Regions from separate parts of the Clostridium sulfidigenes genome, predicted to be linked through region 1. Evidence: a T-box and tRNA genes for the amino acid it is inferred to sense, from the RefSeq annotation. Region 1 holds a T-box; the other holds one or more tRNA genes.
The links. The T-box of region 1 lies ahead of metG (methionine--tRNA ligase). A T-box ahead of a tRNA ligase gene usually reads a tRNA of that ligase, here a tRNA-Met.
Positions count from the first base shown of each region.

Region 2: it encodes a tRNA-Met, which carries the amino acid that the T-box ahead of metG (methionine--tRNA ligase) is inferred to sense. The anticodon was not compared.

Region 1 is NZ_JBQHQR010000011.1:90,822-107,395, forward strand. Features, by position in the region: gene metG (methionine--tRNA ligase) at 1-1,403, opposite strand, end outside; T-box leader at 1,488-1,736, opposite strand; gene ACTNBA_RS13225 (MATE family efflux transporter) at 2,156-3,541, shown strand; gene ACTNBA_RS13230 (spore maturation protein) at 3,863-4,396, opposite strand; gene ACTNBA_RS13235 (nucleoside recognition domain-containing protein) at 4,411-4,986, opposite strand; gene ACTNBA_RS13240 (hypothetical protein) at 5,167-5,370, shown strand; gene ACTNBA_RS13245 (hypothetical protein) at 5,449-5,634, shown strand; gene ACTNBA_RS13250 (leucyl aminopeptidase) at 5,734-7,227, opposite strand; gene ACTNBA_RS13255 (YitT family protein) at 7,314-8,189, opposite strand; gene cls (cardiolipin synthase) at 8,390-9,844, shown strand; gene ACTNBA_RS13265 (MFS transporter) at 9,966-11,531, opposite strand; gene ACTNBA_RS13270 (hypothetical protein) at 11,650-13,209, opposite strand; gene ACTNBA_RS13275 (hypothetical protein) at 13,440-14,012, shown strand; gene ACTNBA_RS13280 (N-acetylglucosaminidase) at 14,076-15,245, opposite strand; gene rluF (23S rRNA pseudouridine(2604) synthase RluF) at 15,411-16,136, shown strand; gene ACTNBA_RS13290 (LptM family lipoprotein) at 16,219-16,574, opposite strand, start outside.
Region 2 is NZ_JBQHQR010000006.1:234,302-250,875, forward strand. Features, by position in the region: gene ACTNBA_RS09530 (cysteine desulfurase family protein) at 1-300, shown strand, start outside; gene thiI (tRNA uracil 4-sulfurtransferase ThiI) at 302-1,450, shown strand; gene ACTNBA_RS09540 (class I SAM-dependent methyltransferase) at 1,720-2,295, shown strand; gene ACTNBA_RS09545 (methyltransferase domain-containing protein) at 2,292-3,155, shown strand; gene ACTNBA_RS09550 (radical SAM/SPASM domain-containing protein) at 3,162-4,436, shown strand; tRNA gene ACTNBA_RS09555 (tRNA-Met) at 4,551-4,626, opposite strand; gene ACTNBA_RS09560 (hypothetical protein) at 4,799-5,110, shown strand; gene ACTNBA_RS09565 (hypothetical protein) at 5,640-6,479, shown strand; gene ACTNBA_RS09570 (DUF4317 domain-containing protein) at 6,510-7,859, opposite strand; gene ACTNBA_RS09575 (hypothetical protein) at 7,903-8,061, opposite strand; gene ACTNBA_RS09580 (HIT family protein) at 8,218-8,700, shown strand; gene ACTNBA_RS09585 (class I SAM-dependent methyltransferase) at 8,770-9,597, shown strand; gene murC (UDP-N-acetylmuramate--L-alanine ligase) at 9,785-11,200, opposite strand; gene ACTNBA_RS09595 (AraC family transcriptional regulator) at 11,625-12,497, shown strand; gene ACTNBA_RS09600 (GNAT family N-acetyltransferase) at 12,511-13,335, shown strand; gene helD (RNA polymerase recycling motor HelD) at 13,655-15,892, shown strand; gene ACTNBA_RS09610 (DUF6054 family protein) at 16,260-16,574, shown strand, end outside.

The sequences.
Region 1 (16,574 bases):
CTTGTTGTTGGTAAGAATGCTGAAGTTAAAGAAGATATTATTCTTAAACTTTCACATAAGTTATAAAGAACTGTAGCAAGTCTTCCTTTTAAGTTTTCATCCTTACCTAATATCCAAGGAGTTGTCTCATCGATGTACTTATTGGTTCTTCTAATTAATGTCCATATATGATCTAGTGCATCAGAAACTCTTAAATGCTCTATTTCAGCTTCAACCTTCTTAGGTACTTCTAATGCAACGGAAATTAACTCTTCATCTATAGCCTCCTTAACATCTGGAGCTGGAATTACTCCTCCAAAGTATTTCTCTACCATAGTTACAGTTCTTGAAACTAAATTTCCAAGGTCATTAGCTAAATCTGAATTAGTTTTCTTTATAAATATTTCATTATTGAAAAGTCCGTCAGAACCAAAAGGTATTTCATGTAGTAAGTAATATCTTACAGCATCTACTCCAAAGTGATCTACAAGTATCACTGGATCTACTACATTTCCTTTAGATTTAGACATTTTACCACCATCAACTAAAAGCCATCCATGACCAAATATTTGTTTTGGCAACTCTAATCCTAATGCCATTAACATAATTGGCCAATATATAGTATGGAATCTTAATATATCTTTTCCTATTAAGTGTACATCTGCTGGCCAGAACTTTTTATAAAGCTCCGTGTTTTCTTGGTTATAACCTAATGCAGTTATATAGTTTGAAAGAGCATCTATCCAAACATAAATTACATGACCATTATCAAACTCAACTGGTATTCCCCAATCAAAAGATGTTCTTGATACACATAAATCTTGTAATCCTGGTTTTAAGAAGTTATTTACCATTTCATTTTTTCTTGATTCTGGTTGTATAAAGTCTGGATGAGATTCTATATACTCTAAAAGTCTATCTGCATATTTAGACATTTTGAAGAAATATGCTTCTTCTTTTGCCTTTTCTACTGGCCTACCACAATCTGGGCATTTTCCATCTACTGCTTGAGTCTCTGTCCAGAAAGCTTCACAAGGTGTACAATACCAACCTTCATAAGAGCCTTTATATATATCTCCTTGTTCATATAGCTGATTGAATATTTTTTGTACAGAGCTTTTATGATAATCATCAGTAGTTCTAATAAATTTATCATAACTAATGTCCATAAGCTTCCAAAGATCTTTAATTCCAGCTACTATTTCATCTATGTATTCTATTGGTTTAACGCCCTTGTCTTCAGCTATTCTTTGAAGCTTTTGACCATGTTCATCTGTTCCTGTTAAAAACATTACTTCATGACCTGTAAATCTTTTAAATCTCGCTATAGCATCAGCTGCCACAGTTGTATAAGTATTTCCTATATGAAGATTAGCTGATGGATAGTATATTGGTGTAGTAATATAAAATGGTTTCTTTGTCATATTTCTTCCTCCTAAAATTATTGTATTTTTATTATATCTTTTGGCTTTAAGTCTAAAAAAAATCTCTATGCAGAAATATTTCTACATAGAGACGTTATATACGTGTTACCACTCTAATTTATATCTACTTCACAGTAGACACCTCAATAAGTAACTCAGCCTTAGCATTTATTACTTTGTCCTATAAGGGAGACTTCCCTATTTTCCTTGGTGACTACACTTCAGAAAATCTGCTCCAAGACCATGTTCCCAAACTTCTTTTTCGCTAGTTTTCACCTATTCTAGCTCTCTTTAGAAAATTTCATTTAGTACTCTTCTTTTCTTCGCATTAAATATCAATATTAATTAATATGATAATACTATAATTATTTTATGTCAACGGTATAATTAATATATTATCTTTATTAATATATTATTAAATAGTAGCAATATAATTATTCATAATCTCCCTATAGACATATGTTTAATCATACCTTTAAAGGGTAGAATAGCCCTGAAACCCGCATGAACACAACAAATAGTTAACTATTTAACTATTTAACTAGCCTTATAGTTTTATATATAACTATTTATATAGGTGTATATTTATATAGTAATTTATTCACTTTTATGAATTTTTATACTTTATTTATTTTTATTTGTATTACATCTATTTTTTTTTGCAAATATGAATTATCATTATATATGTGCCATAATTTTCTTACATTATTATTAGGCAATTAAAAGGTAATTTTTTAAAAGGAGGTAGTTATATGGAATTATTAAAAAAGAACCTTTATTTAAATAAATCTACAGTAAAGGATGTACTTAAACTATCCTTACCAGCTGTAATAGAAATGTTATTATATACAATGATATGGACTGTTGATACTATGCTTATAGGTCAATATGGAGGGGATATTGCTGTCAGTACTGTAGGAATGTCCAGTGAAGTTATTTATACCTTTACTAATATTTTAGTTGCTCAAAGCTTATCTGTTGGAATTACTTCAATTGTAGCAAGAAGATACGGTGCTAAAGAATTAGATAAGGCTAATGAATATGCAACCTTAGGATTTTCTTTAGGATTCCTAGTAAGTATGGCTACTACACTATTTATATTCTTATTTAGTAAAAAATTGTTAGTTCTAGCTGGTGCTGAGCCAAGCATAATAGGATTAGGTACAACTTATATAAATATTGTATGTATTGGCTTGCCCTTTAATATGTTATCTAGTATGTTAAATGCTGTTAATAGATCCTATGGAAATACTAAAACTCCAATGATTGTTTCTATTGTTATGCTTGTAGTTAACCTTTCATTAGATACTGTATTAATCTTTGGTTTACTTGGTTTTCCAGAACTTGGAGTTAAGGGTGCCGCTATTGCTACAACTATAGCTAATATATCAGGATTTATTTATTCAGCTATATATACCTATAAAAAATCCCTAATAAAAATTGAATTTAAGTACTTAAAGAAATTCAGCGGTGCTAGAATAAAAAATATTACTTCTTTATCTGTACCTGCTGGAATGCAAGAAGCTGCCTATAGTTTAGCTAGGCTTTTTACAAGTATGATGATTATGCATCTTGGTACCATCGCCTTTGCTGCTAACCAAATCACTTTAACCTTAGAATCTATTTCTTTTATGCCTGGGTGGGGATTTGCCGTTGCTGCTACAACTCTAGTTGGAAATAAAGTTGGTGAAGGCGACTATAAAAAAGCTAGAGAGTATGGTCGTACTGCTATGATTTTAGGAATAGGTGTAATGTGCATATTTACATTACTATTCTTAATATTCCCAGCACAACTTATTAAAATGTTTATAGATAGTAGTAATACAGAAGTTATTTCTCTTGGGGCAGCTTGTTTAATGATAGCTGCTGCAGAACAGCCTGCCATGGCACTATCGATGATTGTAGGTGGAATTTTCAAAGGTTATGGTGATACTAAAACTCCATTTATTATAGCCTTCGTAACCTCTTGGTTTATAAGACTTCCACTAGTATTTATATTCATTTATTTACTAGGCACATCAATAACTGTGTTCTGGATTATATGTCTAATTCAATGGTCTGTAGATGGACTTCTTCTTTATATATTCTATGTGAAGAAACTGAAGCCTATAAATAGTCCCATATCAAAGCTAGACTAAAATATTGATAATCCATATATTAAAACTGCCGAATAAAGTACGCTAATGTTCTTTATTCGGCAGTTTCATTTACTATTACTTTCTTAAGTAATCTCTTATATAATTTAATTCCTCTCTAGCGTAAAATTCTTTTTATTGTTGCAACTACAGCTCCTATTATAAAAAACAAGATAAGAAGATAAAAAAAATTCTCCATAAAAACATCCATAACTTTTTCTCCCATCTAGAATCTACTTATATATCATATTTTTACAAAATATGATATATATAAACAAATTCTATACTTTTAATTAAACTCTTCCCCTGTATTAACAAATTTCTTTATCTCATTAACATTACTGCTAAATTAACAGCTAAAAGTACGGCACAAAAATCAACTATTAGAGCTACCCATAAACTGTGTCTTACCTTCTTTATACCAACAGCTCCAAAATACACAGTAATAGTATAAAATATAGTTTCTGTACCACCCATTATTATGGATGATAGAAATCCTAAGAAAGAATCTGGTCCATAGCTTTTTACTATATCTGTGAAAACTCCAATTGCTCCACTACCTGACAGTGGTTTTATAAATATTAACGGAACGATTTCTGGAGGTATACCTACCACGTTAACAGCTGGCTTTATTAAGTTTATAACATAATCCATAGCCCCTGAAGCCCTAAAGCAATTTACTGCTATAAGCATAGCTAAAAGATAAGGGAAAATCCTTACACATACATTTATACCTTCCTTAGCTCCTTCTACAAAACATTCATATACTTTTACCTTAGCAATAATGCCATATAGTACTACAGCACCTATAATTATTGGAATTATTCCCTTTAATAAATAATCAAATATATTTCCCAAAGCATATCCCTCCTTTAAAAGTATCTTTGTAAAAACTTACATAAAATAATTCCAAGTATAGATGCAAAGGTTGTAGTACATAGTGCTGGTAGAATTATTGAACCTGGATTTCCAGAATTAAATGCAGCTCTAATAGAAACAACTGTAGTTGGTACAAACTGAATACAGGCTGCATTTAACACTAGAAATAGTACCATATCGTTGCTTGCCACATCTTTATGCCCATTTATTCTATCCATTTCCTCCATAGCTCTTATACCAAAAGGGGTTGCTGCATTAGATAACCCAAACATATTAGCTGTAAGATTCATAACTATAGCTCCTAAAGCCTTATCATCTTTTCCTGCTTCTTTAAAGATTCTTTTAAGTATAGGTTTTAATAATCTGGCTAATTTGTCTGTAAGACCACTTCTCTCTGCAATTTTCATCACCCCACACCAAAGACACATCATTCCTAATAGCTCTATGATAAGCTTAACTGTATCTGATGTAGTTGATACTATGGTTTTAGATAAGAGCTCTCCATCTCCTGTAAGTACGCCAAAAGCTATACCTATAAATAAAATTCCGAACCATATTACATTTATCATACAAACTCTCCCATATCTTTAATAAATTAATATATATTTATATGTAATGTATATGTTCTTCCTTTAAACAATATTTAGCTTTTTTATTATATAGAAAATTCAATCCTCTATTTTATCATGCATAAAAACTGTCAATTTAGGAAAAACTATTAAAAATCATACTAGGAGGTATATTATGTTATGGATTTAAACGAAATAATAGAAATGAAAAATCAAAACCCTGGAGCTACTGGTTATTATAACAATAGAGAGTTATTCATTAGAAAAGTTTATGATAATTCTGGTCTTGTAGAAGTTGTTGATTTAGTTAATGGAGAAGTATACTCCCTTCATAGTAGCAAAATTGATAAGTCTTATACTAACTCCTATAATTCATTTCAATAAATTTATAGTTGAATTTAAATCTTCTCAATGATAACATTTAATGTATAGATTAAATAAAACAACTAAAGGAGATTTTTTATGAATGAAACTAATTTAAAGCAAGCGCAAAAAGAGATTGATGAAGCACTTTCTACTATTGAAAAACTAGAAGAAAATATTAAATTTAATTCTGTATCTGAGGACATGATAAAAGAAAACTTTATTTCTCTTGCTAAGAAAGTTCAAGAAATTGAATCTGTTCTTAAAAATGAAGGTATCTTATAATTAAATATTTACATAATGAAAGAGTATAACTTTGATAAATTCAAAGTTATACTCTTTTATCATTAAAAAACCTGTGTTTCCACAGGTTTTTTATGTTTATTAATATTTTTTAGCAATTTCATATAATAATCTTGCCCCTACTCCTGTTGCACCCTTTGAGAAATATTCTCTATTTGGTGTCTGTGATGTAAAAGCTGTAGCTGCAATATCAAGGTGTAACCATGGCTTATCTTCTACAAATTCACCAATAAATAATCCTGCTGTAATTGCTCCTGCACCTACAGGGCCAGTTGAGTTAACTAAGTCTGCATTACCAGTTTTTATTTTTTCTTTATATTCATCAAAGGTTGGGAATCTCCAAACTCTTTCATCACAATGTAAAGAAGCTTCCTCTAAAAGTGAGTAGAATTCATCATCATTAGTTACAACTCCTGTAGCGGCACTTCCTATAGCACCACCTACAGCACCAGTAAGAGTAGCAATATCAACTACCTTAGTTACATTTTCTTTTCTTATTATATAAGTAACTGCATCTACTAAAGTTAATCTGCCTTCAGCATCTGTATTTATAATTTCTATGGTTTTACCATTCATAGTATTAATTATATCTCCAGGTCTATATGCATCTCCTGAAATTAAATTCTCACAAGCAGCCACTACAGCTACAATATTTTTCTTTAATCCCTTTCTTGCTATGGTAGACATGGCACCGATAACAGCACCTGCTCCCCCCATATCACTCTTCATAGTCCACATACTTCCTGCAGTTTTTAGGCAATATCCACCTGCATCAAAGGTTAATCCTTTACCTACAAGCCCTAATATATTTTCTTTATTATCAGTATCACCCATGTATCTCATTACAATTAGCTTAGGTTCATTTGAAGAACCTTTACCAACGGATAAAAATGATTCCATACCAAAGTTTTTAATTTCTTCTTTATTATATACTTCAACTTGGAATCCATGATCAAGACCTAACTGCTGAACTTTTTTAGATAATGCCTCTGGAGTTAAAATATTAGCAGGCTCATTTACAAGCTCTCTTGAAATTAAATTTCCTTCTGCTAGTAGTCTTCCTTCTTCTACAGCTTCATTTAATTTAGCTAAATCTTGGTCCTCATGAAATATAATTCTTACTTCTTCTAATAGTACTTCTTTTTTATCACTTTTATATTTATCAAAATTATAAGTAGTCATTATAATGGACTCAGCAATAGCTTTAACTTTTTCATAATTACAACAACAATCCATAGATTTCACATGTAAATCTAGAACTTTTATTTTTTGTTTGATTACTTCCTTGATTAACTTAGAAGTATTATTTCTAACATTATCTACGTTACACTTAGCTTTTTCACCAAGACCTACAAGTATAGTTTTTTGTATAGACCCATCTTCTACACTAGTTAATGTATATGTATCTCCTTTTTTGCCAATAAACTCTTTGTTTTCACTTAAGCAACTAAGGATATTATTTAATTTATCACATGGAAACCCTTGTTGTAATTCCATATAACTTTCAAATAAAAATATACCTTTGGAATTGTTATGTGATTGAACATTTTTTAAGTTCTCCACTTTTATATTCATTTTAATCACCTATCCTTTCAAAACTGAATATACATTCTATACTTAAATAGTTTCTATACTTATTTTCTAAATCCTTCTATAATGTTCTATTTTTCTTCTTTGTATCCATCATACTGTGGCTGAGTAAATCCTCTTCCTACTACTTCTCTTACATCATTTATTATTATAAAAGCTTCAGTGTCTACTTCTTTTACAATTCTTTGAAGCTCAATTAATTCTTCTGTAGAGCATACAATATACAATATATCTTTACTTTTTCCAGTATATACACCCTTACCATTTATGCTTGTTATTCCTCTATTTAAGTGCTTCATTAATTCTTGTGCTATTTCACCAGACTTTTCTGAGATTATATGTACTTCTTTAGAGTAATTTACACCCTCTACTAAGGTATTTACTACTTTAGAAACTATAAAGATAGATATCAATGCATACATGGCTTTTTCTACGCCAAAAACAAATAAACCTACTACTATTATCATTCCATCTATGCACATCATTATTTGATTTATAGGTATTTTCTTCAAATAATGCTTTATAATTATTGCAAGTAAATCTGTACCTCCTGTTGATGCCGATGATCTTAATACTAATCCAACTCCAGCTCCTACAAAAAGGCCTCCAAATACACTTGATATTAATAAGTCAGATTGAACTGGCGGTATAAAACTAGTATACCAAAGGGCAACAGATACAAAAGCTGCTCCAAATATAGATTTTTTTGCAAAATCCATCCCTTTTATTTTTATTCCAACTACAAATAATGGTATATTTACAATTACATTAGTTAACCATAGTGGAATTCTAAATACATAATCTAATATAATAGCTAAACCTGATATTCCTCCGGTAACTAAATGTTGTGGTGAATAGTATACGTTTATTCCTATAGCCAGTATTGTTATACCAACCATTATCATTAGATAATTTTTAAGTTCACTTTTGTTAAAAGACTCCTTCATTTTGCCCTCCCGTTTATTTTATGTTATACTATATTATTTATGTTACACTAGTTTTATAGCATAGAATCATACATGTTGCAAACACTAATTTTAATTATACTTTTATTATTATAATAATTATATAGTTTTTAGAGTTTTTTATATGTATTTTTTATATGTTATGTTAAAATTTAATTATTATATTATAATAAGGAGTTTTTATGGATAATTATACTGTTTTTTTAAATATTATAAACCTTATATTTGTTGTAAATATTGCTTTTGCTATAATTGTAATTATATTTGAAAAGAGAAATACTAGTAATACTTGGACATGGCTTATGATAATGTTGTTTATACCATTTATTGGTTTTATAATGTATTTATTCTTTGGTCAAAATCTTCGTCGCAAAAAATTCTTTGTTCTAAAAAAGGAAGAAGAATCTGTTCTTATGCAATTCTCTGAAGAGCAAAAGCGCCTTCTCAGCGACAAAGCTATAGTTAATAATAACTCTCTATTAAAAGAATATCATGATGTAATAAATTTAAATCTATATAGTGATAATTTTATTGTTACTAATAACAACAAAGTAGATATTCTTAATAATGGAAATGAAAAATTTCCTATCATGATAGATTGTATAAAGAATGCCAAAAATTTTATTCATATTCAGTACTATATCTTTAATGATGATAACCTAGGCACTGAAATACTTAATCTTTTAGTGGAGAAAGCAAAGGAAGGCATTGAAGTTAAACTACTTTACGATGGTATGGGTTGCATTCATAATAAAAAGCATTTTTTTGATCCACTGGTAAAAGCCGGTGGAGAAGTGTATTGCTTTTTTCCTCCTTTTATACCTTATATAAATGTGAGAATAAACTATAGAAATCATAGAAAAATATGTGTTGTAGATGGAGAACATGGTTTTGTTGGAGGTTTAAATGTAGGAGATGAATATTTAGGACTATCTAAGAAATTTGGCTTTTGGAGAGACACCCATCTTCACCTTCAAGGTGACTCTGTAAATTATTTAGAAGTAAGATTTTTAATGGATTGGCGTTTTGCAAGCAAAAAAGACTTTTTTATGGAAGAAAGGTATTTTCCTAGAAAACCATACATAGATAATACAGCTGTTCAAATAATTTCTAGCGGACCTGATTCTGAGTGGTGTAGTATAAGAAATACTTACCTTAAACTAATAAGCAAAGCTGAAAATTCCATTTATATTGAGACTCCATATTTTATTCCAGATGAAAGTATCTTAACAGCTCTTAAAATAGCATGCCTATCTGGTGTAGATGTTAAAATTATAATACCTTGTAAGCCAGATCATCCATTTATTTATTGGGCATCTAAGTCCTATATTTGGGAACTTGTAGAATGTGGCGCTAAATGCTACACCTATGACAATGGATTTATTCATAGCAAAATGGTATCAATAGATGGTAAAATGTGTACTATAGGAACTGCTAATATGGATATACGTAGTTTTAATCTAAATTTTGAAGTTAATGCCATAATATATGGTACAATAACTACTTCTGAGGTTGATAAAGCCTTTGAATCAGATATATTGCAAAGTACTTTACTCACTCCTGAACATTATTCTAATAGATCTCTAATAATTAAATTCAAGGAAGCTATATCTAGACTACTATCTCCTATTCTATAAATAGGATTTTAGCTATTCTATAGATCATTTTATTGAGTATAACAAAAGTGCTGTGATTATTAAATAAACCGTCATATCTATAACTATTAGAAGTTTAAAATAGATATGACGGTTTAAGTTTTTATATTATTAATGGAGCATATATCATCAAAGTTAATAATGCATCAATTAATAAGCTTAAAACAAATTTTGATATGAATATTCCCTCAAATTCACTTGTATAAGTACAATATCCATAACTATATGTTATAACTGCTATTAATATACATAAGACAATACCAACATAAATAGGGGCTATAGCCGGTGGTAACATATATACATATTTAACATAGAACATTTTTATTATGAAAAAGGTCTTTGCACAAGTTGTTATTATAGCTACTATTATATATGCAATCTTCTTTTGCTTATTAGATAGCTTATAGTCTAGGAATGTAACTGCTCCACTTAAAACTAAACCTATTGCTATCCATGGGAATCCAACAATTATTATAGATACAAAGCTATTCATCAGTCCCTCAATAGTATAAGTAAGTGCACTTTTCTTCTCTGACTCTCTTGGTAAATTATTTACAGCCTTAAATCCTTCATCTGTTGATGCTATGACAACATCATATAAATCTTCATCTCTAAAACTTAAGTAACTAATATAATCCTCGTTTACATAAGGATTAATGCATACTCCTCTTGTTCTTGTAACTGGCTCAACTTTATTTATCTTACCATCCTTTACAACAAAGGATGCTATTCCTCTTCTTTCCTCTTTCTTCCCATAAGAGTTATCTATTGTAGAAAAGAACTTCCCACCTTCTTCGTCAGAGTAAGTTCCTATAGCATTTATTAGTTCATTTGATTCATTAATTCTTGGTTTACTTTCCTTAACCTCACCTCCAGCTATAGGAAACTCGAATAACCTACAAGAGTGAAGTTCACCTTTAACATATTGCTCAAACATTGTATATCCATTTTCTCTATCTGAAGAACAGGACATATTCTTATAAGTAACTCTATTATTCTTAGCTATTTCTTCCACTAATATAGGTTCTGAAACCCTATCTTCATTAAATGTAATTGCTTTAATATATGAGTTGTCTTCCATGTAACATATTAGAAAACCGTCTTTATTCTTACTGGCTGAAAGCATGTCTGTATTTTTTGCTGGAATAGATATCATTTTATCTTCTACTGTATTTATTATCTCAAGTTTATCTTTGTAAGCAACTACTATATTGTTATTATCTAATTGATAAGTACTATTTATTCCTTTAATATTCTCTCTACTAACCTCATTTAAATCTTTATCTATATATACCTTTAATAAGTATCCCTCACAATCTTCTATGGAGTTAAGCATTAGTATATACCCATCTACACTTTTAGCGAGTAATACATTGTTTATTAATTCTTCATTAACTTCATATTGTTTATTATTCAAAACTTCTCCTACAGTATTGGTTTCAACAATATTAAGATTTTTATTATTATCATATGCTACAAGTATTCTATTCTCTTCTTTCAAAATTACTGGAGCATTTTTCGTTGTTGCAGTTGCTATACTTACTTCCTTACTCCATGTTTTAGATGGTGGTTGTATTTCTAAATTATAGTTATTCTTATAGTTTCCAATAAGTATTAATATATACGTCACAATAATAAGAAAAATTAAAAGCATTTTTTTCTTTTTCATTTATATATCTCCTTAAACTATTTATTATTATTATGCATATGTTTTATATAACTTTAAGAGATTATTTCAATTAATTATAAGAAATAATCTCTTTTTAAATTCTAATCAAACTTTATTATTATATTATAAGAGGTACAAATATCATTAATGTAAACAATGCATCAATTAACATGAATATACTAAACTTACCTAGAAATATGCTCTCAAAATCATCTGTATAGACCATATATCCATATCCATATACAACTAGTCCAATTAAGGAGTTTATCAATATTCCTACAAATGATGGAGCTAAAATAGTAGGTAACATATGTGAATATTGCACATAAAAAGCTTTATTTATAGTACATATTTTCATTACTACAACAATAGTAGCTAGTATGATATACATATACCTTTTCTTTTTATCATCAAATTTGTAATCCATAAAAGATACTGCTCCTGCTATAACTAAACCAGGAACTATCCATCTAAATCCTATTATTATAATATAAGATACACTATACATAAAACCTTCTACTACATACCCAAGAGATCTCAATCTCTCATCTCTACGAGGTCCATTATTTGCATCCTTAAACCTCTCATTACTAGATGCTATATTAACACTATATAATCCATCCTTCTCAAAACTAAGAAATGCTATATATTCTTCATCATTATATGGATGAATACATAATTCTCTTAGTCTAGTTATCTTCTCTGAACTTGAAACTTCACCATTTTTTATTTCAAAAGAAACTATAGCTTTTTGAAATTCCTTTTTACCAAAAGGCACTCCCATGGTGGCATAAAATCTTGCACCATTTTCTGAATAGGCTCCTTTAGTATTTATAACGTAACTGGATTTATCAACCGCAAGCTTACTAACCTGGCCCTCTCCTCCACTTATAGGAAACTCCATTACTTCTGTAGCAAAGTATTCATTTCTATCATATTTCTCTACAAGCAAATATCCATTTTCTGCATCTGAAGACAATGACATTGCTCCATAAGTAATTTTGTCAGTTTTAATCATCTCTTTGATAAGAAATGGCTTTGATACCTTTCCACCTTTAACTGTAAATCCTTTAAATAATTTCTCTTTTTCTAAGTAACATATTAAAAGTTCATCTTTACTTTTATTAGCAGTAAGCATACTTAAGTTTTCTACTGGCACTTCTATATTTTCATTTGATACTGTGTTTACTAACTTAATTTTATCTTTATAGGCTAAAACTATATTTTTACTATCAATTTGTTCAGTAAATGTAATTCCTTCTTCTATTTCTCTTTTTACCAAATTTAACTCTTCATCTAAAACTAACTTTTCTAAATAATCTATGCTTAATTTATTAGAATTATAAATCAAAGTATATCCTTTATCAGTTTTGGTAAATATTAAATTCTTAAGTAATTCTTCTTCTACAGCATATTCTTTAGTTTTAATTTCTTTTCCATTTAAATCTGTTTCACATACTTTAATCTTTTTAGTGTCCTCATATGCTACTAATAAACGATTTTCTTCTTTTATGATTACTGGTGTATTCTTTCCTAACCCACTTCCAATTTTTACTTCTTTGCTCCATTTTTCTGACGGTGGCTGTTTCAATAAATTGTAGTTGTTTAAATAATTACCAATTACAATTATTAAAAATCCCATTATTATACTTAATAATAATATCCTTTTTTTATTCATATTAACTCTCCCCCAAGGTCTTAATAATTCCCCTTTTTTATCTATTAGTATAAATTATACTCCCGGTATACTGAATATTCAAACACTTTTTGCAAATATTAGCTAATATAATATTTTTTTGTAATAAAATATTTTCTTATAATGATGATTACTTTTACTTTTATATTTTAAAATTGTATTGTAAAATATACTTATGTTGTAAATAAATTTAATTAGTGAAAGGTATTTATATGCGAAAATCTGGTAAAGTAATTAATTTTGATGATGATAAAGTTTATATAGTAACAAATAATAAAGAATTTGTTACATTAGAGCGAAATGATAAAGCTCCTATTAAAGGTAATATTTATGATGGTACTGTATATGTAGATAGGTCAAATCTTATAAAAGTATTTATAATACTAATATCTATTTGTGCATTAGTATTAAGTTGTATTTATTTTATCTTCTTTTCACCTAGAGCTAATATAATCCTCTCTTTAGATTCCAATATCAAAATAGGTATAAATAGAAACAAGATAGTTAAAATTACAGATTCTAGCGGGTCTACTTTAGGATTGGAAAGTTTAAGTTCACTAAAAGGAAACGAACTAAATTTAGGCTTAAATCTTTTATTTGACTCAGCATTAAAAGAGGAATTAATCCCGAAGTGTGATGAATATTCACCTGGCAGTATATATATATATATAACTAAGGATAACAAAAGAGAGCCTCTTAATTTTGATAATTTTAAGAAATATGCTGAAAAATATAATTATAAAGTTATAATTAATAGAAATGATAATGATCTTAATATTGATTAATATATTGATTTTATAATTTTAAAACCCTAGTCAATTTATGACTAGGGTTTTATACTATACTTATTATTTATATACCGGTATTTCAAATTGTGGTTTAACATTAGGATGCTTGTCCATTATTAATTTAATATTAGTTACTTGTTTGTATGACCATACAATATCTGTAGCGTATTGATGCCATGGACTACTGTAATTATGAACATTCCATCTCATTTCGTATATAGTATCTTGATCTGGTCTCGAATAATTTATATATGAATGTATATAATTTTCAGCAATCCACTTAATACCACCTTTAATAGCTGCTTCTGGTGTAGTCCACCCATTTTTATAGGCTGCTTCTGCTCCAGAGCTTACTGGTGAATTATCAAAGGCACAAATTCCAAAGAAATTATAAACCTTAACGGTAGTTCCATCTTCTTTTTTATAGTCTACTCCTTTTGCCAAGGCAGATGTACCATTTCCAGTCTCTAATAGTGCATGTGCCACTGCATAGGCTTGATTTACATTATTGGTTTTACAAGCATCGTAAAATGCTTGTCCCATATTAGATAATTTACCCTTACCCACTAATACACTATTTAGCGTGCTTACACTTATATCTTGTATGAAGTTTAGTTTCATAAACATATATATACCATTTTTATCATTTTTATATCTGCTTGGTTCTAAATACTGTGCTATATCTGTTTTTCTTGCATCTCCAGAATATAAAGCTCTAAATATTGGTGGTTTCTTATTATATTGGATATTTGCAAAATTATCTACTGTAGTTCCTACTGAATAAGTAGACATTGTACCTAATGTGGATACATTATGGTTTGATGGAACTGTAGAAAATTCCTTTACTGCAGGTGATTCAATATACTTTCCTTCACTATCATATAATCCAGATTTTACAATTATACTATAGGTAGTGCTTGTACTATATCCTCCAGAAGGTGGTGTTATTTTTATAGCCTTGTTTGTTGCATTGTAACTTAAACCTACCTTTAATTCACCACCATTAGGTGAAAAAACTTTTACATAAGTACTAAGATTATTTATTAAGTTTGTATGTAGTTTATTACTAAGCTTTATTGTCCAAGTTTTATTTGTTGGTATATTTATTTGATGATTTAAATCCTGTATATTTACTGCTGCAAAGGCACTACCAGTTAATGCCAATGGTGTCATACACATTATAATTACTATTAAAATACTAGAAATTTTCTTTACTACTTTATTATTCATAGTTCCCCCCATATCCTCTAAATTTTTATTTATATAATATCTGTTATATTGTATAATACTAATAACATTGATATTATGCTATAATTATACAATAAATTTAAAGTGAATGTAAGTATATAGTAACTAACATTCATTAAGTCTTATGCTAGGTGGTGATATAACTATATGGATAATAAAAACTTACTTAGACTTAATAAGTACATAAGCGAAAGTGGAATTTGTTCCAGAAGAGAAGCAGATAAGTTTATTGAATCTGGTAAAGTATATGTAAATGGTATCTTAGCTACCCTTGGAACAAGAGTTAGTCCTACTGATACTGTAATAGTTGATGGAAAAACTATTAAACCTAAGTCAAATAAAGTATATATAGCCCTAAATAAACCTGTAGGAATTACTTGTACAACAGAAACTCATGTTAAGGGAAATATAATTGACTTTGTTAACTATCACGAGAGAATATTCCCTATAGGACGTCTCGATAAACCATCTGAGGGATTAATATTTTTAACTAATGATGGAGATATGGTAAATAAAATATTACGTGCAGGAAATAATCATGAAAAAGAATATGTAGTTTCCGTTGATAAACCTATTACAAAAGAATTTATTAATTCAATGGAAAATGGAATTCCTATACTTGGTACTGTGACAAAGCAATGCAAAGTTAGAAAAATTGGCAAATGTACTTTTAATATAATTTTAACCCAAGGTCTAAATAGACAAATTAGAAGAATGTGCGAATACTTAGGATTTAAAGTAACTAGTCTTAAACGTATTAGAATTATGAATGTGTCCTTAAGTAATCTTCCTACGGGAAAATGGCGTTATCTAAGCTCTGAAGAAATGTCCACAATCATTAATCTTACTAAAGATTCAATAGGTACTATTTAAAGTGAAAATCAAATATAAGTAAAAAAATAAAAAAGAAGAAGATATTTAATTCTATCTCCTTCTTTTTTATTTTTTATTTTAATTAAAATTCACCTTTAAATAATTCTGCAAATTGCTTATGTGCAATTATGTCACTATTTTCTTTTACTTCTTTAAAAGTTATTTCAAAATCATCAGATACATCTGAATAAACTTCATATATTTTCTCTGCAGTATTATTATCTCCATAAGTAATTACATATGCAACTTGATCTTTTTTGCCGTTTACATTTCTGTAATACTGATATATTTTTGCCTTTGATTTGTCTATTTTTTCATCAGTTAATACTTTATCAAGAGCAGCTTCTGCCTTTTTTACATATGCAGCTTCATCTTCATCAGTAAGTAATTTTAAAGTGTTTGCTTCATTATAATAATATTCTTTGTTAGCAAAACTAT
Region 2 (16,574 bases), on a different contig from region 1:
GTGATAAACAGTCCTTGTGAGGAGTGTTTCAGTCCTTATATTTTAAGTGTTTCCTTTATAGGTGTAAGAGGCGAAGTGCTACTACATCTCTTAGAGGAAAAGGGAATATATGTATCTACCGGTTCTGCCTGTTCCGCAAAGAAACAAGGAGATAGCAATGTGCTTAAAGCTATAGGCCTTAATACCCAAGAAACAAAGGGAACCATAAGGTTTAGCTTTAATGAGTTTAATACAAAAGAAGAAGTAGATTACACTATAGAAGTACTAGAAAAAAGTTTGAAATTTTTAAGGAGAAAATAATATGAGAAAACTATTACTTATTAAATATGCATCGGAAATTTTTTTAAAGGGATTAAATAGAAGAACCTTTGAAAAAAAACTCATGAAAAATATAGCTTCGGTACTTAAGGATTGCAGATATGAATTTATAAGCGATCAAGGAAGATGGTTCCTCTATAGTGAAGATTTGGAGGAAGTAATGTCAAAAGTAAAAAGAGTTTTTGGCATTTCTGAAGTTTGTTTAGTTACAGAAGTAGAACCTACCATGGAAGCTATCAGTGCTCAAGCGGTTGTGGAAGCTGAGGATTTTGGAGAAACTACCTTCAAGGTTGAAAGTAATCGAGCAAATAAAGCCTTCCCTTTAAATTCTATGGAGATGAGTCGTGAAATTGGTGCTGTAGTATTAAACGCAGTAGAAGGATTAAGGGTAGATGTTCATAAACCACAAAGAATAATAAATGTGGAAGTAAGAAAAAGGGCATATGTATATTCTAAAAGGGTAAAAGCTGTTGGAGGAATGCCTTATGGCACCAATGGTAGTACTATGCTTATGCTTTCTGGTGGTATAGATTCTCCTGTTGCTGGATATTTGATGGCAAGGCGTGGGGTAGAATTAAACGCTATTTATTTCCACAGCCATCCTTACACTAGTGAAAGAGCTAAAGAAAAGGTAAAGGACTTGGCAAGATTACTAAAGGGTTACACTGGGAAAATCAATCTTTACGTGGCACCTTTCACTGATATTCAAATGGATATAATAGAAAAATGCCCTGAGAATGAGCTTACTATAATAATGAGAAAATTTATGATGAGAGTTGCCTGTGCTGTAGCGGAAAAATATAATATAAACTCTGTAACCACCGGGGAAAGCATAGGCCAGGTAGCAAGTCAAACTATGGAGGGGCTAATGGTCAGCAATGACGTGGCAGATAGACCAGTGTTTAGACCTCTTATCGCTATGGATAAAATAGATATTATGGATATATCTAGAGATATTGGAACCTATGAAACATCTATACTTCCTTATGAAGACTGCTGTACAATATTTGTACCAAAGCATCCCAAAATAAAACCTAGAGTGGACTTAATAAGAAATTCTGAAAGTATACTGGATATTGATAGACTTGTTCAAGAATGTATAGATAATATGGAGATATACAACGATCTTTAATAATTGATGTTAAGGCATCTTCAAAAAATAAATAAGCAAAAGGATGCAGTAATTCTAAACTGCATCCTTTTTTTAGATGAAAATTTGGATAATCATAGTAAAATGTCATCTCTGGCTTAACAGCATAGTCATTTATTGTGAAACTAAATATGACAGAGTCTTAATAAAAGGTTTTGATTACCTTATAAGTTAAATGTTGTGTAATAGCTGGTGTAAGAATGTTATAATATATTTAGTAAATATTTTTCATGGTGAAGGGCAGGGTGTCTATGGGAAATACTAAGGATTTTGATAAGGTTTATAAATATTATGATAAGTTTATGGCTATTTTTAACTTATATAAGATTAGAGATATAGAAGATGCAGCCAGTATTAATGAGGATGAAGTGGTTGTAGATATAGGGGGAGGCACTGGCTTTTTGGCTAATCATATTTGTAATAGCTGTAACACTGTATATGTCCTTGATGAAAGTGAGAAGATGCTTTCAAGAGTAGAGGAAAGAGGCAATGTTAAAGTTATAAAAGGTAATGCTTTAAGTACGCCATTTCACAGCGGTTCTATAGATACAGTTATAATGAGTGATGTTTTTCATCATATCAAAGAACAAGAGGAGCTCATTGCTGAAATAAGTAGGATACTAAAGGATAGTGGAAAAATAGTTATTATGGATTTCCATAAAAATCATATAAGAACCAGGTTGTTAAGATTATTTGAATTTATTCTCTTTGGAAGATTGTTTTTTAGAACTAAAGATGAAATTAAGGTTTTGCTTGAAGAACATTTTCATATAAGTAAAGTTTATGATAAGGGCTATTATTTTATATTTGTAGGTGAGAAAATATGATAAATAAAATGGTATTTTACTTAAAGGTTGGCTATAAACTCTTTAAAAAAGAAGTTGTAAGCAATGAAGATTATAGAGCAGAGTACGATAAAGTTTCTCATACCTATAATCATTGGCTCAAAGAAATGGGAACACATTCTGATAATATTATTCATTCAAAGTATATAGATCCAAATAAGGAATTGAAAATACTAGATTTTGCTTGTGGAACAGGATATATAACTAAGGGTCTTTTAGATAAATCTGAAAAGTATAAAATCACAGCTGTAGACCAATCAAGTAAAATGCTTGAGAAGTTAAACACTGTTAATAAGGAGAAGGTTACTATTATTAATAGTGATGGTATTGAATTTTTGAAAAAGTCTAATGAAAAATTTGATGTGATATTTTTTGGTTGGGCACTTTCTTATTTCAATCATCATGAATTATTTAAGCTCTTTAATAATGCTTTAAAACCCCAGGGTATATTAGCTATAATTACAAATGTTCATGGAACTTTAGATAAGATAGAGGAAATATTTCTAGAAGTAATGAGAGAGAAGGAAAAGGAAGTAATTAAACCTATGGATATAAGATTAAATTTACCAAAGGGGAAGAAAGGTTTAGTTAAATGGTGCAGGCAGTACGATTTTAAGGTTTTAGAAGCAGATGAAGGTGAAGTGTTTTTTAGATTTAAGGAGCCAGAGGAACTTATGGAGTGGTTAAATATAACTGGTGCATTGGCAGGCACTAAGAAGATATTTAATAATTATAATGAAGTTGAACCTCTTATAGTGGAAAAAATAAAGAAAGAGAAATATAAAAATGAAGCTTATGAAATAAATCATAAATTTGCCTATGGAGTATTTAGAAAGGAATAGAAATGTATGAGCATAAATAATTTAAAAATCATGTCTCAAATGGCTATTGATAAAAATGTTATAAGGAGTATATTTGACATTTATAATATTTTAAGGGAAGATAAACAGTTTAATCTATTAAAATATATAAAAATGATGAAAAGTTTTATAAAGGGTGAAAAGCTAGTGAAGCATGAGGACAAGTATATACTGAGTACATTTTTACCACCCTTTCCATCTAAGTCCTTTGTACAAAATGTACTAGCAGTTCATGAGCCTAAAAACATATTTACAAAGCAAATCTATGCAGAGAGAACTGCACCTATTTCTATGTATTTATGTATAACACATAAATGTCCTAATAATTGTGTTTATTGTAGTGCAAAAAGTAGACAATTAGGAGAAGAGTTAACAAAGGAACAATGGATTAAGGTTATACAGGAGCTTCAAGAAATGTGCACTCCTATTATTGGAATTACAGGAGGAGAGCCCATGGCACGTGAAGATATATTTGATATAGTAAGAAGTATAGATAATAGAAGTACATCTATTCTATTTACCAGTGGTTTTAATCTAAGCTATGAAAAAGCAAAAAAGTTAAAGGATAGTGGTCTATTTGGCATTGGAATAAGTTTAGATTCTTATGAAAAAGATGTACACAATAAAAATAGAAATAATGAAAATGCCTTTGATTATGCTATTGAAGCCCTTAGAAATGCAAATAAAGCAGGGTTATATGTAATGGCACAAACTGTTATAATGAAAGAAAATCTTGATGAGGAAGAGTTATTTAAGTTATTTAAATTTGCTAAGGATAATGGGGCCCATGAAGTTAAGATACTTGAACCTATCCTAAGTGGCAATCTTTTAACAGAAAAACAATTAAGTAATGTAATGTATAGTGAAAGTGATAGAGAAAAGCTTATAAAATTGCAACATAAGGCAAATAAAATAAGTGATTTACCTAAGATAAGTACCTTTGCTTATACAGAAAGTGAATTAAAATTTGGTTGTGGAGCAGGAAATCAACATTCCTATATAAGTGCTTCGGGAGAATTATATCCCTGTGATTTTGTGCCTATGAACTTTGGAAATGTAAAAGAAGAATCTATAAAAAAACTATGGATTGAAATGAAAAATCATATAGGCAAGCCTAAAGTTGGATGCTTTGCTCAAAAAGTAAATAGGGAAGTATTTAAGCAATCAGAAGGGATACTTCCACTTAGTAAGGAAAAGGCAATAAATATCTGTAATAAGAATAAAAGTGATAGATATCCTAAATATTATAGGGATTTGCAGTAAGGAAATTAAAGGGGCTTTTGAAAAGCACCTTTTCTGTATTATTTTAAGATTATAATTGGCTAAAAGACAATTCATAAATAAAAAAGATTCTATATTAAATATAGAATCTTTTTATGGTTGCGGGAGCAGGACTTGAACCTACGACCTTCGGGTTATGAGCCCGACGAGCTGCCAACTGCTCCATCCCGCGATATTAAGTTCTTAAGAGATTTCCTTAAGCTTCTTACTCAGTATAGTATTAATAGTGAGATAAGTCAATGGTATTAGCAAAAGAAATATTATATTTTTACGTGTATAATTTAATGAAGATATTTCATTAAGATTTATACATCTAAATAGACATATTTAAAGGGGAGAAGGGCATGTTAGATTCATTAATAAAATCATTATTTATATTAGTACCATTGATGTTAAGTATGATAGTTTACCATAACTTTGATAAGGAATATGTCATAACTGATAAAATTAGTGCAAAAATAAAAATGGACAAGAAATGGCAACCTTTTTTAGTAGTATGTTCTGCTTTTGTATTGCAGATAATTATTGGAATTATAGGTATATATTTGATAGATATTCCTACTAATGTATTCTACATATTTAGTGGTTTGATAACGGGGATAGCAACTGGGTTTTCAAATAAACTTCAAAATCAAATTAAAGACAAAGAAATATAAAATAATTAAAATTTATATAAGTGTACCATATGAAGTGTTAAGAGATACATTGAGTAACTTCAATGAGCTACTATTAGTATATAGCTTGTTGGAAAAATTAAATTAATATGGATGTTAATAGATATAAGTCAGTTAAAACGTGCTATAATAGGGAGGTTTTTAAATAAAAAGAGGCTTAAACGTATCTATAATATTAATGGATATGCTTAGTCCTCTAGGAATTATTTATATAAAAAAACTTTTAGGTTATCTTTATTGTCTAAGGTGGCAAGTAGAACGTTTTTTATATAAGTCTTTTTTTAATCCTTTATATATAATTTCTCCGTCTTTGATAATTGTGATTGGTTTATGAGAAATAAACTATGATTTAGAATGTAGCGTTCAGATGTTTAATATATAACTAAAAAGGAGATACCATCTTTAAGGGGTATCTCTTTTTATGTTAGATTAGTTATGTTTAACTATAATATGTAATATTATATAAGTATAGGATTATTTATTACAATATTTAAAAGAGGAGATGTATAATATGAATATTCCTGTTTGGGAATATGTACTTTCCATGGGAACTTATTTTATTTTACTTTTATTCATGATTGAATATATGAGGAAACATCACAAATTTGCAGCTATCTTCTGGGTTGCATCTTTATTTACTTTTCCACTTTGGCTTATGGGAGGCATAAATGGTTGGTTTCGTTGGGCAAAAACATTCAGTGCTATATTGCCACTTATAATAGGTGGATTTTTCCGTGTAGCTGATCAAGAAAAATATAAAGGAAAGTTCTGGGACTTTATGAGAAAGGATTGGATTGTTTGGTTCATTTATGCGGTACTATTCTTAAATATTGCCGAAGCTACCATAAAAGATGTTACTTTAAAAAACTATGGCAATGCGCTTTGTGGATTATTATTATGTTTTACTATTCCATTCCCAAATGGACGAAAATTCTTTAAATTAAGTGCTGAAGATAATAGTATGTTTATAGCTTATACAACTATAGCTTGGAATTTATTATATACAACTTGGAATTTATGCTTTGTTTATGGTGAAACTGGTAAATACTTTGCTAGCTCTATATGCATATTATTGGCAGCAGAAATATATCCAATTATTAAAAGAAAACCTGAACTTTATATAGCAGCTCGTATATATACCTTATCTGCTCACGTATTAATTAGAGCTTGTTTACCTAACTTATTCCCAGCTGTAATGGATGCATCATCATGGTTTAATGCAGATATATTATATGGATGGGGAATATTTAACGGTATAATAATAATTCCTTATGCTTTCTGGTATATATGGCAACTACATTCAGGTAAGGCTGAAGTAAGCTTCATTAGAAGTAATACTTCAGCAATGTAGGTAGTAAGTCTATATTTATTTTCAGATACCTTAAATCAAATGATCTAAGCCATTAACTGCAGTTTGTTCATTCTCATTAATAGGAATAACTATGCATTTTTGACCATCAATTATTTGAGATTTTATTTGAGGTATCTTTTCAGGTTTTACTTGAAGTATAACGTCATAGTCAGGAGCATTCTTATTATCTTCTGAATTTATATCCAAATCTTTCTCTAAATTAGTTTCTAAAGTTTCTTCTAAAATTATATTATCTTCACTAACTTCTGTAGATGAGGGAGTTTCACTATCTACAGAAGTTTCTTGTTTAACTTCCTCCAGTTTAGTTTGAAGTATTTCTACTTGTTTTTGAAGGTGTTCTTCCTTCTTTCTTTGGGCATTTACCTTAAGTGCCTTTGGATCAATTAAATTTTCTGCTAAAGGAAGATCATCACCAAAGTTTTCTACATAGGATTCTTCAATCTTAGAAGTCACTTCTTCAGGAACTCCACTGTCTATTAAAAGGGTTTGTATATCCTTCTTTGTTAAGCTTATAGGTTCACAATCTGCATCATCATATATAGCATTGTATTCCTCTACCATAGCACTTAGATTTTCTTGTACTTCCATAAAAATTTTATCAGCCTTCTTTTCTTCAGTACTAAAAGAATCTTTAATAATTGACTCAAAGGTTTCTTTTTGCAAGGTAGCAGTTTGCTTTGAATAACAACCCAAGGCATTTTCCATTAATTCAGGATGGGTATCCTTTGCATTTTTTGTGTAATACATAATAGAGTTAACGTCTGAACTACGCTCGATAAAAGCAGGAAACACAAAGCCATTAGTTGGAGCATCAACTACCCAATCTCTAATACGTGCTTTTATTTTATTTTCTTCTTCAAAGTATCTAAGACCAGGCTCGGAAAGTGAAACAGGACATATTGCACATAACACATATTCATATACTTCTTCAGATTCATCTAACTTTGCATTATCAGTGGTTTTAGTAATAACATCATAAGCATCATGAAAAACAAGTATTATAAAATTACCGGTAAAATCATAATTATCAATAATTAAATTATAAAAATTATCAAGAAGGGCATCATCTTTTAATTGACTTTTTTTAAGTTGCATAAGAGAAATTTGTTTTTCATTCACATAGTCTTCATTAATTGGAAAATTAAGTTCTAAAATATTATTTCCAATGGTTCCAGATAGTACTTTTTTAGCAATTTCTAAGTACTTAAAGTATTCATCCTCATCTAAATTTAGAAAAGATTCTCTAAACTTTAAAATGATATTTTTTTCTCCATTAACATAGCAACCACACAACTTAGTGAAGGTGCAATGATCTTTTTTCAACCGTCTTTTTAACTCAAGTATATCTTTTTTTCTCATATATAAACTCCTTAATCTAGTATTTTTCTATTTGTAGGTATTATTAATCATAGGGAAAGGTATCTCTATATTCATTCCAATAAACAAAGTTCTTAGTATCAATATTTTCTATACTTAGAACTCCTTGTCCCTTAGGATAAATAAGTCCATGTAAGCCAAACCAAAGATTTGGACACTCACTTAAGTATAATATTTTTTTCATCTTAATTAAAGGGTTTATTAGGTAAAGTAAATACAGATGATATGAAAATAATAAGTATACCTATAATGTATATGGTATAATAAGGGTATGTTTCCATATAGAAGGTTAATAGAGAAACATTATTATTTACATTATCAGGAGTTATGGAGGTTAAAAATGGGGTTTAAAGATTTTATGAATAATCAGTGGCCAGATCAATGTATGGGATGTTCCATTGGAAAGAATGATATGGTGCCACCAGGTGGAATAATATATGATACAAAGAACTTTGTTCTTCATCAAGATCCAGATGTTCCACTTAGTGGATTTTTAATTGCGGCATCTAAAAATCACGTAAGATCTATTGCGGAGCTAACCTTAGAGGAGTCTACAGAACTTTTTGAGTTAGTTTACAAAACAAGAGTTGCAATGAAAAATATATGTGATATTAATGAGGTTACTATTATTCAAGAAGAACGATCAGGTCACTTACATTTATGGCTATTGCCAAGGTATCAATGGATGAATGATAAGTTTGGTAATTCTTTAAGTAATATAAGAGAAATAATGAGCTATATTAAAGAAAATCTTAAAACAGAAAATAATTTAGAAGAAGTTCTATTAGTAGCAGAAAAACTAAAACAGGATTTTACTAAATAAGTTATATATAAAGAATAGGATATTTTGAGGTAATATTTTAGTATTGAATAATAAGAATGGAGTGGTTATATGTCTAGAGCAAATGACAGAGATATAGTTAGGGGGCAGTATAATTCAGATAAGAATTTAAAAGTCAGACAAGCTTTACATGATGGTTTTAGTACAAATAAATATGGATGGTTTAATTGGGTATTTGATCAATATAGGTTTAAGCCCAATAATAAAGTTATTGAATTCGGCTGTGGGAATGGAAGCACATGGGCTAATAATAGAAATAGGATACCAAAGGATATCCAGGTGATTCTCACAGATTTGTCTGAAGGTATGTTGAGATCAGCAAAAGATAACCTTTTAGGAATTGATGAAGTATTTGATTATTCTGTTAGTGATATACAAAATATTGAATATGAAGATAGCTCATTTAATTGTGCCATTGCTAATCATATGCTTTACCATGTTCAAAATAGAGATTTAGCAATCAGTGAAATTGCACGTATACTTAAAGCAGAGGGAACTTTTTATGCTACTACCAATAGTCTTTATAATATGAAGGGCCTAAAAGCTTTAGTGAAAGGTTTTGATTCTCAGATTAATTATTCCTCCTTTTCTGTTGCAAAGGAATTTGGTATAGAAAATGGAGCAGAGCAGTTATCAAAGCATTTTGATTCTGTTGAAACTTTAGTGTATGAAGATTCCCTTCATATAACAGAAGCAAAGCCTTTAGTGGATTATGTTCTATCTTTAGAGGGACATGTAAACATACAGGATATAATGACGGAGAGCAAAATACAGGATTTTTATAGGTATCTGGAAGATATAATTTTAAGAGAAGGAAGTATTGATATACCTAAATCTAGTGGAATGTTTATAGCTAAGAACCCTAAGAAAGTGTTATAAAAGGAATAACTACTATATTTATACATGAACGCATGTGAATCGAGTTACATTTAAGTGATGCCCCAAATTTTATATTTGGATAGCAGAACTTACTCAGTGAATGCGTGTAAGGCGAGTTACAATTAAAACAAATAGGGTGTGTAATAAATTATGTTGAATTTCATAACTTACCACACACCTTATTATTTTATTCTTTTAATACATTAATAATTTTTCTAGATAATTTATAAGATTCACCTGCTCCAAAAACTATAATTATGTCTCCACCTTTAGCTTCATTAAGGAGTTTACTACATATTTTATCAGAGCTTTTTATATACTCAGCTTTATTTATATCTATTTCATTACATAGCATATCTAAATTAACTGGCTCTATGTTTTTATTTGCTTCTCGTCCTAAGAAGGGTTCGGTAATAATAACTCTATCTGCCTTTTTTAATGCTATAGCAAACTCATTAAAAAACAGCTTTGTTCTTGAAAGTTGATGTGGTTCAAAGACAGCGAAAACCTTTTTTCCTGGATAACTAAGTTTAATTGAATCTAAGGTAGTTGCTATTGCTGTAGGATGATGAGCAAAGTCATCAAAAATCTTAATATCATCAATATCTGCTACTAATTCTAGTCTTCTTCCGATTCCCTTAAAATTTTTAAATGAATTCTTTATTGCATCTATATCAACACCTAACTCTAGGGCAGTAATTAACACCCCTAAAGAGTTTTCAACGTTATGCTTACCGATAAGTCCAAGGTTAAAATTATATTTTTTATCTCCATTTACTACTTTAAAGGATGAGTATTCAGGGGTATTTGAAGTCAATTCTGCTTTATACTCCATGTAAAAAGGAAATTCAAGCTTATTATCTATATAATATCCAATAACTTTTACTCCTTCTTCATTTAGCCAATGTCTTAACTCACATAATATTTCTCTAATAGCTGTACTATCTTCATTAACAACTAAAATTTTTGAACCTTTAAGTCTTTTTATAAAGTTCTTAAAAGAATCCTTAACATGATTTATATCCTTGAAAAACTCTGGATGATCCATTTCCACATTGTTTATTACAGCTATTGAAGGACTATAATTTAAAAAATTATTATTGAATTCATCAGCTTCACATACAAAGTAATCTGACTTTCCTAACCTGTATCCACCACCCCAGTTTTTAAAGGTTGTTCCGGCTTCAACAATTGGATCTAGACCACCATTTTCCAAAACAAGTCCCATTAAAATTGTAGTTGTAGATTTACCATGGGTACCTGCAATGGAAACAACAAACTTTTCATTTTGCACATATTTAGCTGAAAACTCCTGCCATGTCATTAAAATTCCTCTTTTTTTAGCTTCAAGTATTTCTGGATGATCCGGTGAAATATCTAAAATGGCAGGTGATATAGCTAAGATATCAATATCCTGTATATGGCTTGAATCATGACCTTTTAAGATATCTATATTATTTTGTAAAAGAGCATCTTTATAATATCCTGATATATTCAAGTCACATCCTGAAACATCAAACCCCATGTTCTTTGCAATAATTGCTATAGGTGCAGCACCACTTCCGCATATACCCATGAAATGCACTTTTATTTTATTTTCCAATATAATTCACTCCTATCATAATGTAATTTAGATTAAGAATATGTTTTAGAAAAGCCTTTGTTCTGCTATTTATTCAAAATAAAGTTGATTCACATTAAATTACAATTTCAAATTAATTATAACATGAATTTACTATTGTTTTCCAATCGGTGAAAAAGAAATGATTATAGACTTGTCACATGAAGCTCAAGAAGCCATTCAATTCAATTTTAAAGTAATGTATAATAAGAATTAAGTAAAAATTTGATAATATGTGAAAAATTAAGTTGTTTTTAAAATATAAATAAGAAGTTAAATTTAATGAATTTTTTCATCTTTGGCAAAGAACTAACAGAATATAATGTAATTAGTATGGACAAAACAAAGCACAGTAAGACGGGAATAAAATCCTTTGTTACTATATACTTTAATGGAGGTTAGAATTTTGGAAATAATTAAGGATATTAATAATGCAATTGAATATATTGAAGATAATTTGGGTTCAAATATAAGTATTGATGAAATAGCGAAGGTTGCATTTACATCACGTTACCATTTTCAAAGAATGTTTCATGCATTAACTGGGGTTACTTTAACAGAATATATTAGAAATCGTAGGCTAACACTTGCTGGTGAAGAGTTATCTTCTAAAGATGTAAAGATTATTGATGTAGCTGCTAAATATGGTTATGAAAGTCCAGATGCGTTTACTAAAGCTTTTCAAAGACTTCATGGTTCAACACCCTCTATGATAAAAAAGGGCAATACAAGACTTAAATCATTTCCAAAACTCTCATTTCAAATATCAATTAAAGGGGAATGCGAAATTAATTATAGAATAGTTAAACAAGATGAATTTAAATTTTTTGGAGTGGATTTTTTAACCACATTAATAGATAATGCATTATATAAAGAAATACCAGAATTTTGTGATAAAATTTGGAAGGATGGAACCCATCTTAAGATTAATGAATTTTTAGGATATTCTAAAATGAATATGCTTTATGGAATTCATTATGATTTTAAAGAAGATGGAAGTAGAAAATATATGATGGGGTGGAAAGTTCCTGATAAAGATATACCCAATGAATATAAAATGGTAAACATACCTTCATGTACATGGGCTGTTTTCGATGGCAGGGGAGATAACTTGAATACCCTTGCCATAGCAGATTTATGGAGGCTAATATATTCAGAATGGTTTCCATCATCAGGATTTGAACAAATAGAAGGATCATGTATAGAAAAGTATTTTTGGGATGATGATCAATATATTAATTATAGTTGTGAGTTATGGATTCCAGTAAAAAGAAAATAAAATGGGGGATAAAATGAGTATTGAAATAAAAAATCCAAAGGAAGATCAATATGGTAATAGTAAAGAAAATATTTTTTTAGCCTTTAGTGATGATGGAAGCTATTTGGGAAGTGCCTATACATATCCTAATATAAATTATCATCAGGCCCATGAAACACCATACCTTATTTTTATAGATATTGATATAGAATCTAATATGGACAAGCTTTTAAAAGATGAAGTTAAACAAAAATTATTTGATAAGGTATTCCTAAGGGCTAAAGAGCTTCATAAGGAAAGACCAGACTTAAAAGCAAGAATATATTCTGGATTTGAATATAACAATAAGAAGCTTGATTTCTATATTAAAAATGGTTTTGATGAAAACTACAGTATCATTATGGAAGCAGATATTGAAGAGAATCCTAAATATACATTCACAGAAGTGGAAGTAACTGAGATAAATTTAAGTTCTCAGAAGGAGCTTATGGAGTATAGTGCAATATACAATGAAATCTTTATATCACCCTTAGATGTAGATGCACTTTTAGAACAAAGTAAGGAAAAGCATTTTAAAAATCTATATTTTTTAGTTGATGGAAATATACAAGGTGGTTGTACAATCTTTGAAAATGATGGCTACGGCTATATTGAAACTTTATATGTTTTATCAGAAGCACGTGGCAAAGGGATATCAAAAATTATAGTTAAGTATATATTTAATTATTTCTTGTCAAAAAATTTAAATAAAACAAAGCTAGAAGTATGGGAACTTAATAAACGTGCTATAAATTTATATAAATCTTTTGGATATAATGAGGTTGAAAAGAACTTCATGTTTCCAGGTATAACTATTTAATTATGTAGAATAAATATAGGGAGGTTAAATGGAAAACACAAATTATAATAGTTAGGGTGAAGTGTATCTGTTGAGAAACAAAATAAATAAAAAGAAAAATTAGTATAGTGAGAAGAAATGATAAAAAGTGAGAAACTTCATATAAATGGAGTTTTTCACTTTTTACTATTTTTAAGCTAGAAAGTTTTAATATACTATCTCTACACTTTAATTATACCATATATAACAAAGTAATTATAGACTGGTAATTTAAGGTGCATGTGATAAAATAGCAATGTTAATTCTAAAATGCTAAAGCTTATTACAAGGAGGAGATATTTTGTCAATAAATAAATCTGAATGGCTAGTAGAAATGGAATGGTTAGAAAAGGTGCTTAGGGAGGTAAAAAAGCAATTAAAAGAAAAGCAAAACTCCAAAGATAATTTTAAAAAGGAAGCTATTGAAACCCAAAGAGAATTATGGGAAAATCTTGGGGCTGTTTCAGTAGAAAATGGTATGCAGCATATAGGAGATTTTATGCAGTTTATTAATACCATGAAAATTCAAAAGAGGAACCATGAGTTTGAAAGAAAGCTAGTTGATAAATATGAGAAGATGATTTCATCTCCTTATTTTGTGAGAATGGATTTTGAGGAAGAGGGAGAAGAAAAAGCTGAAAAGTATTATGTTGGAATTTCTAATTTAATTGATGAAGACTTTAATTTCCTTATATATGATTGGAGGGCACCAGTTTCTAGTATGTTTTATGATTATGAAATTGGAAGTGCTAATTATAAATGTCCTGATGGGATTATAAATGGCAAAATATCAATGAAAAGGCAATATAAAATTAGTGATGGCAAGATTGATTATATGTTTGACAGTAATATAAAAATAGATGATGAAGTATTACAAGATATATTAAGTAAAAGTAGCGATAATAAAATGAAAGCTATAGTGACTACAATTCAAAGAGAGCAAAACAAGGCAATTCGTAATGAAAAATATAAAAATTTAATTGTTCAGGGGCCTGCAGGGAGTGGAAAGACTTCCGTTGCCCTTCATAGGATTGCATATTTATTATATAAGCATCGTGATACCATAACATCTAAAAACATAGTAATATTTTCTCCAAATAATATTTTTAATGATTATATTTCTAATGTTTTACCTCAGCTTGGGGAAGAGAATATGCTTCAAACTACCTTTAAAGAATATATGCATAAAGTTCTAGAGGAGGTAGGAGATAAAGAAGATTATTGTGCAATGATGGAGACAATTTTTGGTGATAACAGTGAGCAGTCTTATGATATTAGGGTTAAAAGCTTGAAGTTTAAGTCATCTGCTGAGTTTGTTAATTTATTAAAGATATATATAAAGCACTTAGAAAAAGTAGGTAGAGATTTTAAAGATATTACTTTAAGAGGGAAAACTATAATTTCAGCAGTGGAAATACAGGAATTGTTTTACAAAGACTATAAGAGGCTTCCTCTTAAGAGAAGGTTAGAAAAGCTAAAGCAAAGAATTTTATATGTTATAGAACCTTATGAAAAAACATTAGTCAATAAAGTTATGAAAGAACTTGAAAACTCTGGTGAATATTTAGATAGGGATGAAATCGTTAAAGTAAGTAAATCCTTAGTAGATAGAGAAATTAAAACTATAATTAATGAGGTGAAAGAAAAAACTAAATTTGATTTGATGGAATGCTATAAGGCCTTTTATGAAGATTTAGAACACTTCTTAAAGATGGTAAATATTAAATATGATAATGAAAGTATTAGAGAAATTAAAAGATATACCCTAGAGAATTTAGGGGTTAAAAAGATAAATTATGAAGATCAAATAGCTTTATTATTTATAAAAGGAGCTGTAGGTGATATTCTAAAAACAGAAGAAGTGAAGTATGTAATTATTGATGAGGCTCAAGATTATTCACCATTACAGTATGAAATCTTTAATCAATTATTTAACAAAGCAAATAAAACAGTCCTTGGCGATATATCTCAATCCATTAATCCTTATATGAGTGTTGGAAGCTATAACAATGTTGTAAATATACTTAAACCTGAGGATACTTCTATAATAAATTTAACTAAAAGTTATAGATCTACAATGGAAATAACTAAATTTTCTCGAAAAATATTAAGTGATGAAATTCAAGATGAATACGTGGAAAGAAGTGGGGAGTGGCCCAAAATAACTGGTCTTTTAGAGGAAGAAGATATAAATGAAAGAATAGTGGAAGAGGTAAAAGTTCATAAGGGTGATGGGCATAATTCTATAGGAATAATAACAAAAAATGTTGATGAGGCACAGAGGGTTTACAATCATTTGAAGGATAGGATTAATATTAAAATGATTATAAGTGAGGATGATGAGTATGTTAATGATATTTTAGTTATTCCTGCATATCTTGCTAAGGGTTTGGAATTTGATGTGGTTATGATTTATAATGCCAGTGATTTAAGGTATAAGGATGAAGAGGATAGATTGCTACTTTATACAGCTTGTACAAGAGCCCTCCATGTTTTAGATATATTTTATTTAAGGAATGTATCATCATTATTAAAGTGAAAAGAAATAAGGTAGACTGAAAAAGTCTATCTTTTTTTATATGAAAATGTAATCAAAACTTGAATCTGAAATATTGTTAATTTTGTTGTATAGGGGAGATAACTAGGTTTATTTGTGTGGCAGGCAAATTTACAGAAGAGAATATTTTTAGACGATTAAGTATGGAAATTAATATTGCTAGAAAAAGCATTAGCTCTTTAAATACCATATTTTAAGCAAGGGTTAATTACAAAATATGTTATAATGAAAGGGGAAATTACTATAAGGTATTAGATAAATAGGAATTTAAGGGTAGTGGTTTTTCATAAATATATAGTAAAACAAATACAAATTGAATTAATTAAATATTTTATGGGAGATGAATATTATGACTGGAGATAATTTTAATGTTAATTTAAGCTTAAGTGAGGTAGCTGAATTATTAGACAAAGGAATAGTAAATGAAAGTATTACAGGTGAAAGGATAGATTATCATGCTGTAAATATTGATGATATTCATGCTATGATTGTAATAGTCTATGAAAAACATTTCTATAGAGCAGGGAACAGGCTTACATTAACAGTATGCATAAATAATGTTCATGATGTTACACATGTTCACTGCATAGGTGCTGGTGGTGGTGAAGGACTATTTAGATTTGACTGGGGAGCAAGTGATAAATTTACTAATTCTCCAAGAGAA